Regions from separate parts of the Occultella kanbiaonis genome, predicted to be linked through region 1. Evidence: riboswitches for the same ligand, from Rfam matches in the RefSeq annotation. Region 1 holds a riboswitch; the other holds the start of a gene.

Evidence for each region. Region 1 has a riboswitch for thiamine pyrophosphate ahead of GKS42_RS20665 (YkoF family thiamine/hydroxymethylpyrimidine-binding protein). Riboswitches for the same ligand answer to the same signal wherever they lie in the genome.
Region 2: it holds a riboswitch for thiamine pyrophosphate, as region 1 does, so the genes downstream of both, GKS42_RS24275 (thiamine ABC transporter substrate-binding protein) here and GKS42_RS20665 (YkoF family thiamine/hydroxymethylpyrimidine-binding protein) in region 1, are expected to answer to the same signal.

Annotation. Positions count from the first base shown of each region.
Region 1 is NZ_CP046175.1:4,490,106-4,494,308, reverse strand. Features, by position in the region: gene GKS42_RS20675 (MarR family transcriptional regulator) at 1-314, shown strand, start outside; gene GKS42_RS20670 (MFS transporter) at 311-1,642, shown strand; TPP riboswitch at 1,852-1,965, shown strand; gene GKS42_RS20665 (YkoF family thiamine/hydroxymethylpyrimidine-binding protein) at 2,048-2,761, shown strand; gene GKS42_RS20660 (ECF transporter S component) at 2,758-3,438, shown strand; gene GKS42_RS20655 (ABC transporter ATP-binding protein) at 3,438-4,203, shown strand, end outside.
Region 2 is NZ_CP046175.1:5,291,831-5,296,033, forward strand. Features, by position in the region: gene GKS42_RS24270 (ABC transporter permease) at 1-706, opposite strand, end outside; gene GKS42_RS24275 (thiamine ABC transporter substrate-binding protein) at 718-1,836, opposite strand; TPP riboswitch at 1,893-1,996, opposite strand; gene GKS42_RS24280 (DUF4235 domain-containing protein) at 2,111-2,365, shown strand; gene mnhG (monovalent cation/H(+) antiporter subunit G) at 2,390-2,755, opposite strand; gene GKS42_RS24290 (MrpF/PhaF family protein) at 2,752-3,093, opposite strand; gene GKS42_RS24295 (Na+/H+ antiporter subunit E) at 3,090-3,725, opposite strand; gene GKS42_RS24300 (Na+/H+ antiporter subunit D) at 3,722-4,203, opposite strand, start outside.

The DNA.
Region 1 (4,203 bases):
CGGTGCTCGGCGGCCTGTTCAACCTGGGCCCGCAGAGCCCGAGCGCCCTCGCCGAGCGCGAGCACGTGAGCGCGCCCACGATGACCCGCACGATCCAGACCCTGATGGACCTCGGCATGGTCACCAAGGCGGCCCACCCGGGGGACAAGCGACAGGTCGTCGTCTCGCTCACGGAGGCGGGCGAGCAGCACATCATCGCCACGCGGCGCCGTCGGGACCAGTGGCTCTCCCGACGGCTCGCATCCCTGACGCCCGCCGAACGGCAGACGCTCTCCGACGCCGAGGAGATCATGCGGAGGATCTACACCCAGTGAGCGCGATGTTCGCCTCGATGAGGCACTACAACTACCGGCTCTGGTTCGCCGGTGCCCTCGTGGCCAACGTGGGCACCTGGATGCAGCGGATCGCCCAGGACTGGTTGGTCCTGACCGAACTGTCCGACGACTCGGGCCTCGCCGTCGGGATCGTCACCGGGCTGCAGTTCGCGCCGTCGGTGCTGCTCAGCCCGTACGCCGGCCTGCTCGCGGACCGGATCGACCGGCGCAAGTTGCTCATGGCAACGCAGGGCATCCTCGGTCTGCTCGCGGTGGCTCTCGGTGCGCTCGTGCTGTTCGGGCACGCCGAGCTGTGGCACGTGTACGTGCTGGCGACCCTGCTCGGGGTGGCGAGCGCGTTCGACGCCCCGGCCAGGCAGACGTTCGTCTCCGAGCTCGTGCCGGCCAGCGGGCTCGCGAACGCGGTCGCCCTGAACAGTGCGTCGTTCAACGCTGCCCGGCTGATCGGACCCGGCGCGGCCGGGCTCCTGATCGCACTCGTCGGACCGGGCTGGGTGTTCATCATCAACGCGGTCTCGTTCGCCGCGACCATCTTCGTGATGGCGATCATGCGTACCGCCGAGCTGCACGTGTCGCCACGGATCGCGCGCGCCAAGGGGCAACTGCGGGCCGGGATGGCCTATGTCCGGCACCGCAGCGACATCATGATGATCATGATCGTCGTGTTCGTGGTGGGCGGACTCGGCCTGAACTTCCAGCTCACCTCCGCGGTGATGGCCCGGATCGAGTTCGGCAAGGACGCGAGCGAGTACGGCATCCTCGGCTCGATCCTCGCGATCGGGTCGCTCGCCGGCGCGCTGCTCGCCGCTCGGCGCAAGCAGCCCCGGGTGCGCAGCGTGATCGCCGCCGCCGCGCTGTTCGGAGTGTTCTCCGGCCTGATGTCGCTCGCGCCCACCTATGAGCTCTTCGCGCTCGCGTGCATCCCGGTGGGCTTCTTCTCCATCACCATGCTCACGACCGCGAACGCCGCCATCCAGATCGGCACCGACCCCGCGATCCGGGGCCGCGTGATGAGCCTGTACGTGGTGGTGCTGTTCGCCGGGAACCCGATCGGCTCCCCGTTCGTGGGCTGGGTCGCCGAGGCCTGGGGGCCGCGCTGGTCCATCGGGATCGGCGCGATCGCCTCGGTGCTGGTGGCCGCGGCGGCCGCGTTGTGGGCGCACCGGAACTGGCAGATCGAGGTGTCCTACCGGCTGCGCCGCCGCCCGCACCTGATCCTCACGAACGCCGAGGAGCGCGCCGCCCGCGAACGCGCCCGCGTGGAGGTCGCCTCCCAGCAGGCCACCGACGGCGGCCAGGCCGCGTGACCCAGCGCACGGGTTTGATGATGCGGCTGACGGCGTGGTCGATGTAGTCACCCAGCCGTCGAGGTAGGCGGTTGTTCATGACTAACTCGAGGGCCAGGTGACTGGGTCGGCGGCGCAGCGAGTTCGCGCGGTCCATCTCCGGCCGGTAGCCGTCCACGGATTGGACGGCGCCTGCTCCGCGGTACAGGTTCGGGGCTAGGGTGGCCGTGACATAGCCCCCGGGGAGCGCGTTGGCGCTGAGAGTGCGGTCGGTACACCGGCCGCAGACCCGAGGAACCTGAACTGGTTAGCACCAGCGTAGGGAGTAGGGCAGTTGTCGGGCACGACCCGTGCCGGAGGTCTCCGACGTGGGTTGGGCCCGGCGTCGTGCACTCGCCGGGGGTCCTTCGACGAGAGGACCCGACGATGCCCGAAGTCACCAGCCCCTTCACTCCGCCCGCACCCGCCACCGCCGCCGCCACGGCACCGACCAACGGCTCCATCCCCGCCGCCGGCACGTCCGCCGAGGCGTCGCCCACCCCGGGCGCGTACGGCGTCGGTGCCCGGTTCACGCTGCTTCCGCTCACGGATCGGTTCGTCGAGGTCATCATCGATGCCCTCGCCGTGGACCGTCCGGCCGGGCTCGAGGTCGTCACCGACGACGTCTCCACGTTCGTACGTGGCACCGAGTCCGATGTGGTCGGCTACCTCACCGCGGTGATCGCGCGGGCCGGGCGCACCGGCGTGCACACCGTGGCCCAGGTGCTGCTCTCCCGCGGCTGCCCGGGCGAGGTCGCCTGCGAGGTGGCCGACGGCGTCGCGTTCGCTCCGGAGCGGCTCGCGCCGATCCCGCCCACCGGTCTGCGCGCCGCCGCGCACTGGTCGCTGTACCCCCTGCACGACGGTCCCGACGGCGATCACATGAGCGCCATCTACGCCGCCATCGACGACGCCCGCGAGCGGGGCACGCTCACCCGCAGCGAACACTTCGCAACCCGCCTCGACGGCGACCTCGCCGACGTGCTCACCACCATCGGGGACGCCTGGCTCACCGTCGGCCGGTCCGTCCGGCATGTGGCCACGCACGCGACCATCTCGCTGAACTCGCCCAGCTCGCCGAGCACTGCGGGCGACCGATGAGCGCGCGAACCGAAGGCCCACGCCGGGACGCCCAGGGCCAGAACGCCCCGAAGCAGGGCACCCCACGCCCCGACCCCACCGCGCCCCGCCGGGCCCCGATCACCCTGCACGACCTGGTCCTCCTCGCCGCCCTCGCCGTCGTCTTCGGCTTCCTCTACTGGGCCCTCGTGCAGCTGTGGGGCTGGCTCCAGGTGGCGATGGGCCCGTTCGGCGATCTCGCCCAGAACGCCCTCGCCGGCGGCTGGATGGTCGTCGCCCCGCTCGCGGTCTACATCGTCCGCAAGCCCGGCGTCGGCATCGTCGTCGAGATCATCGCCGCGATCGTCGAGGTGGTGTTCCTGGCCTCACCGGTCGGACCGATGCTGCTCCTGGTCGGCCTGATCCAGGGCGTCGGCGCCGAGCTCCCGTTCGCGCTCACCAGGTACCGCCGGTACGGCTGGGGCGTGTTCCTGGCCTCCGGGATCAGCGCAGCCCTGTTCAACCTGGTGCTCGGGATGGTCCGGTTCGGATGGGCCGGGCAGGACTTCTTCGCGCTGCGCGTGGGCCTGCAGTTCGCCAGCGGCATCCTGCTCTGCGGGCTCCTCGCGAAGCTCATCGGGGACGCCCTGCTGCGCACCGGCGTGCTGGACAACTACGCCATCGGGCGGGCCCAGCGCAGCGCCGCCCGCACCCGCTGATGACGGCCGCGCCCGCGTCCGCCGCGGATCGCCGCACGCCGCCCGAGCCCTCGGCCGCGGTCACCGTGCGGGACCTGCGGGTGCACTACCCGACGGCGTCCGCACCGTCCCTCGCGGGCGTGGACCTGGACGTGCCCGCCGGGCAGCGGCTGTTGCTGATGGGCTCGTCCGGGTCCGGCAAGAGCACCGTGCTACGGGTCCTCGCCGGGGTGGTCCCGGGCACCATCGATGCCGACGTGACCGGCCGGGTCCGCATCGCCGGCACCGACCCGACCACCACCCCCGTGCCGGTCCTGGCCGGGCGGGTCGGCACCCTCACGCAGGACCCCGCGGACCAGCTGTGCCTGCCCACGGTCGTGGACGAGGTCGCGTTCGCCTGTGAGAACCGAGCGGTGCCGCCGGCGCAGATCGGCTCCCGGGTGCGTGCGGCGCTCGCGGCGGTCGGTGCCTCGGACCTGATCGGGCGACGCACCGGCGAGCTCTCCGGCGGGCAGGGTCAGCGGGTCGCGCTCGCGGCGGCCCTCGTGGCGCGTCCGGAGGTGTTGCTCCTCGATGAGCCGACGGCGCTGCTCGACACCGCGGCCGCCCGGCGGATCGGCGCGCTCCTCGCGGCACCCGGACCCGCACAGATCCTCATCGAGCACCGCCTCGACGAGCTGGGGCGGCTGCCCGAGCTCGTGGTCGTCCTCGATGACGCCGGCCGGGTCCGGGCCGCCGGGCCGACGCCGCAGGTCCTGCGCGAGCACGGCGTGGCCCTGGCGGGCG
Region 2 (4,203 bases), 800 kb from region 1:
TGCCGCCGAGGACCATGACCACCCCGAACGCGGTGGCGCAGAACAGGAACACCACGGACGCGGCAGAGACGATGGCCGGTGTCAGCGCGGGCAGGGTCACCGTCAGGAACGCCCGCCACGGTGGGGCGCCGAGGGCGCGGGCGGCCTGCTCGGTGCGCGGGTCGAGGCGCTCCCACAGACCGCCGACGGTGCGCACCACCACCGTGTAGTTGAAGAACACGAGCGCCAGGACGATCGCGGTGAACGTGCCGTCCAGGTGCAGGAAGCCGAGCGGACCGCCCTCGGTGAGCAGGGACCGGAACGCGACGCCGACCACCACCGTCGGCAGCACGAACGGCACCGTCACGAACGCCCGCACCAGCGCCCGGCCGCGGAACGTGCGCCGGTACAGCAGGTACGCGCCGGGCAGCCCGAGCAGCACCGCGAGCGCGGTGCCGAGCAGGGCCTGGACCAGGGTGAGCCGGATGATCCGCCAGGTCCTGGGGCGGGCGAAGACCTCCGCGAACCCGGAGAGGTCGAGGGCGCCGTCGGTGGTGAAGCCGCGCGCGACCAGCGTCGCGACCGGCCACGCGAAGAACACGGCGAGGAACGCGAGCGGGATCGCGCCCGCCACCACCCAGGCGACGGCGCTGCGCCGTCGGGCCATGCCGGCCCGGCCCCGGGTGCGCACCACCGTGTTCCCCGTGTCCTTCACGCGGCCGGACATCGACGCGATCCTCAGCCGATCACCGTGTCGGTCCAGGTCTGGATCCAGGCATCCCGGTTCGCGGCGATGTCCTCGGGTGCGACCTCGAACGGCTCGGGCGCGAGCGGTGCGAACGTGGTCCAGGACTCGGGCAGCTCGACGCGGTCGTCCACCGGGTAGACGTACATCTGGCCGGGAATGTCGGCCTGCACCGCCTCCGTGAGCAGGAAGTCGATGAACGCCCTTGCCCCCTCGGGGTTCTCGGCCCCGGCGAGCACCCCGGCGTACTCGACCTGCCGGAAGCAGGTGTCCAGGAGCGCCCCGGTGGGGGCGGAGTCCGCACCCTCGGCCACCTCGAACGCCGGCGACGTCGAGTAGGAGAGCACGATCGGGTAGGCGCCGGCGCCGGTGGACCCGGAGAAGTCCACCGAGTATGCGTCCGACCAGCCCTGCACCACCTTGAGGCCGTTCGCGGACAGGTCCGCCCAGTAGTCGACCCAGCCGTCCTCGCCGAACGCGCCGACGGTGGCGAGCAGGAACGCGAGCCCGGGCGAGGAGGTGGCCGGGTTGGGCACCACGGTCAGGCCCCGGTACTCGGGGGCGAGCAGGTCCTCGAGCGTGGCCGGTTCGGCGATGCCGTGCTCGGTGAACCAGGTGTGGTCCACGTTCAGGCACACGTCGCCTACGTCGATCGGGGTGAGCGAGCCGGCGTCGTCGGCGAGGTACTGCTCGGCGCTGCCGGGTAGGTCCGCGGGTGTGTACGGCTCGAACACCTCGGCGTCGATCGCCCTGCTCGCGAAGGAGTTGTCGACGCCGAACGCGACGTCGCCGAGCGGGGAGTCCTTGGTGAGGATCAGCTGGTTCACGAGGGCGCCGCCGTCGCCGGGGGCGCTGAACTCGAGGGTGTAGCCGGAGTCGGCCTCAAACGCCGTGATCAGGTCCTCGGAGAGGCTGAACGAGTCGTGGGTGACGACCCGCACGACACCGCCGCCGTCGGCGCTCGGGTCGGCTCCGCCGTCGTCCCCGCCGCCGCCGGCGAGCGAACATCCGGCGAGCGCGATCGCGGCGAGGGCGGTCAGCCCCGTCGCGGCGCGACGGCGCCTCACCGTCGCGGGCCGCGGGCCGCGGGATCTACGTGCATGGTGGAACATGTGCGTCCTCCTCAACTGGAATTGAGAAGGGGTCCAAGCGGTGCGTGAACACCACATGGGAGAGGAACTCGACTCCCTTCGCCGGTGCTAGCCGGAGCAGGTTCGAGGGTCTGCGGCGGACCGCACTCTCAGCGCCGGTGGCGCTCCCCTGTCGTTATGGCCCAACGGTACACCGCGCCCGGGTCACCGGTGCCCGGGCGCCGACTCACCGGGCGGAAGCCGGTCCGCGCCGGATAGGGTGACCAGAGCCGATCCGCAATCACCAGGAGTGCTCATGAACGCCCAGAAGATCGTGACCACCGTCGCCGCCATCGCTGCCGGGTTCGCGGCCAACAAGCTCATCTCCCTGGTGTGGAAGGGCGTCACCGGGCACGAGCCACCGACCGGTGACGCGGACGACGGCGAGATCAGCCTCGGCGAGCTGGTCGTGTTCGCGGCGGTCAGCGGCGCCATCGTCGCGTTCGCGCGCACGTTCGCCACCCGGACCGCAGGCAAGTGGATGGCACGCGGGGACATCGAGAAGGCCTGAGCCCCTGCGCTGTGCGGCCCGCTCTCAGCGGTCCGCGTCCTCCCGGGCGGCCCGCAGGTCGTCGGTGAGCTCGTCGACCACGAGCAGGTCGGAGCGCACCTTGCCGGTGCGGTAGCCGGCCCGGCCCACCATGTGCGCCGACACCGGCGCGGTGATCAGCTGGAACAGCACCACGAGGGTGAGCTTCCAGGTCACCTGTGAGGTGCCGAGCGCCAGGGCAAGGCCGGTCATCATGAGCACCAGGCCGAGCACCTGGGGCTTGGTCGCGGCGTGCATCCGGGCGAGCAGGTCGGGGAACCGGGTCACGCCGATGGCGGCGATCAGGGTGAGCAGGCTGCCCAGGACCAGGAACACCGAGGAGGCGACCATGGCAATGTCCGACCAGTTCACGACTCCTCCTCCAGCTCGGCCCGCACCTTGGCATCGGCCTCGGCGATCTCCTCGGGGGTGAGGATGTGCCGCTCCGCTTCGGGCTCCGCGGCCGCGAATCGGGCCAGCGTCACCGACCCGACGAACCCGACGAGCGCGAGCACCATGAGGACGGGCACCAGGTCCACCCGGCCGGACCAGGCGGACAGGATCGTCAGGCAGCCGATGATCGCGGCCACCATGACGTCGATCGCGACGATGCGGTCGAGCATGCTCGGCCCACGCTCGACCCGGCTCATGGCAAGGATGGCCGCCGCCGTCAGCAGCACCCCGCACGTGATCAGCACACCCACGCTCATCGGGTCACCGTCCCTTCACCATCGGTCGGGCGGGCATGGTCGACGGCGGGGGTTGCGTTCGGCCCGTCGCCGCGGCCACGCTTCCACGGCCGGGGCGGCAGGCCCGCCGCGGCGATGTCGGCGTCCGTCGCGAGCGCGTAGAGCACGCGCCGCTCCTGGGCGAGGACGTCGGCCTTCGCCTTCTCGACCCCGCCCGCGGCCGGCACGTCCAGGACGTGCACGTACAGGGTGCCGGAGAGCCGGTGGGCCTCCACGATGATGGAGCCGGGCACGAGCGAACACAGCACCGCGGTCAGGGTCAGGAACAGGTCGGAATGCCCACGCAGCGGCACCCGGATCACGGCGCCGTGCGGGTCGTGACCGAATCGCAGGGCCTGCCGGGCCACCTGCACCGAGGCCAGCACGACGTCGACCGCGAACTTCCCGAGCAGGATCGTGGTGCCGATGACGGAGACCCGGCCCTCGAAGCCGATCCGGGGCATCGGCATGACCGTCATGACGAACAGCCCGATGACCGCACCGGCAAGCACGTTCGCCAGGCTCAGCTCGCCCCAGAACAGCACCCAGAGGATCGTCAGCCACAGCACCATCGGGAGCTTCTCGAGCCACTTGCGTGGTCCGCCCGCCCTCATCCGTCGTCACCCCCGGCCGCGTCGGAGTCACCTTCGCCCCGGTCACCACGGACCAGAACCGAGTCGATGTAGGGGGTCTGCGCCTGCAGGTCCCGGGCCGCGGCGTCGGTGTAGCTGTACAGCGGGCCTCCGATCACGGCGAACAGCACACCGAGGGTGGCCAGGACGGCGGCGGGCCCGAACATCGAGCGGGGCGTGGTGCCCTCGGGGAGTTCCTCGGGGGCCTCCTGCCAGAACGCCTTGTTCCAGGCCTTGACCACCGCGTACAGGGTCAGCAGGGAGGTGAGCAGACCACCGGCGACCGTCGCCAGGGCCAGCGGCGTCCCGAGTTCCAGACCGGCCTGGAGCAGGCCGACCTTGCCGAGGAAGCCTGACATCGGCGGGATGCCGGCCAGGTTCATGGCGGGCACGAAGAACAGGATCGCGAGCGCCGGAGCGAGTTTGCCCAGGCTGCCGAGTTTCTCCAGCGAGGTGCTGC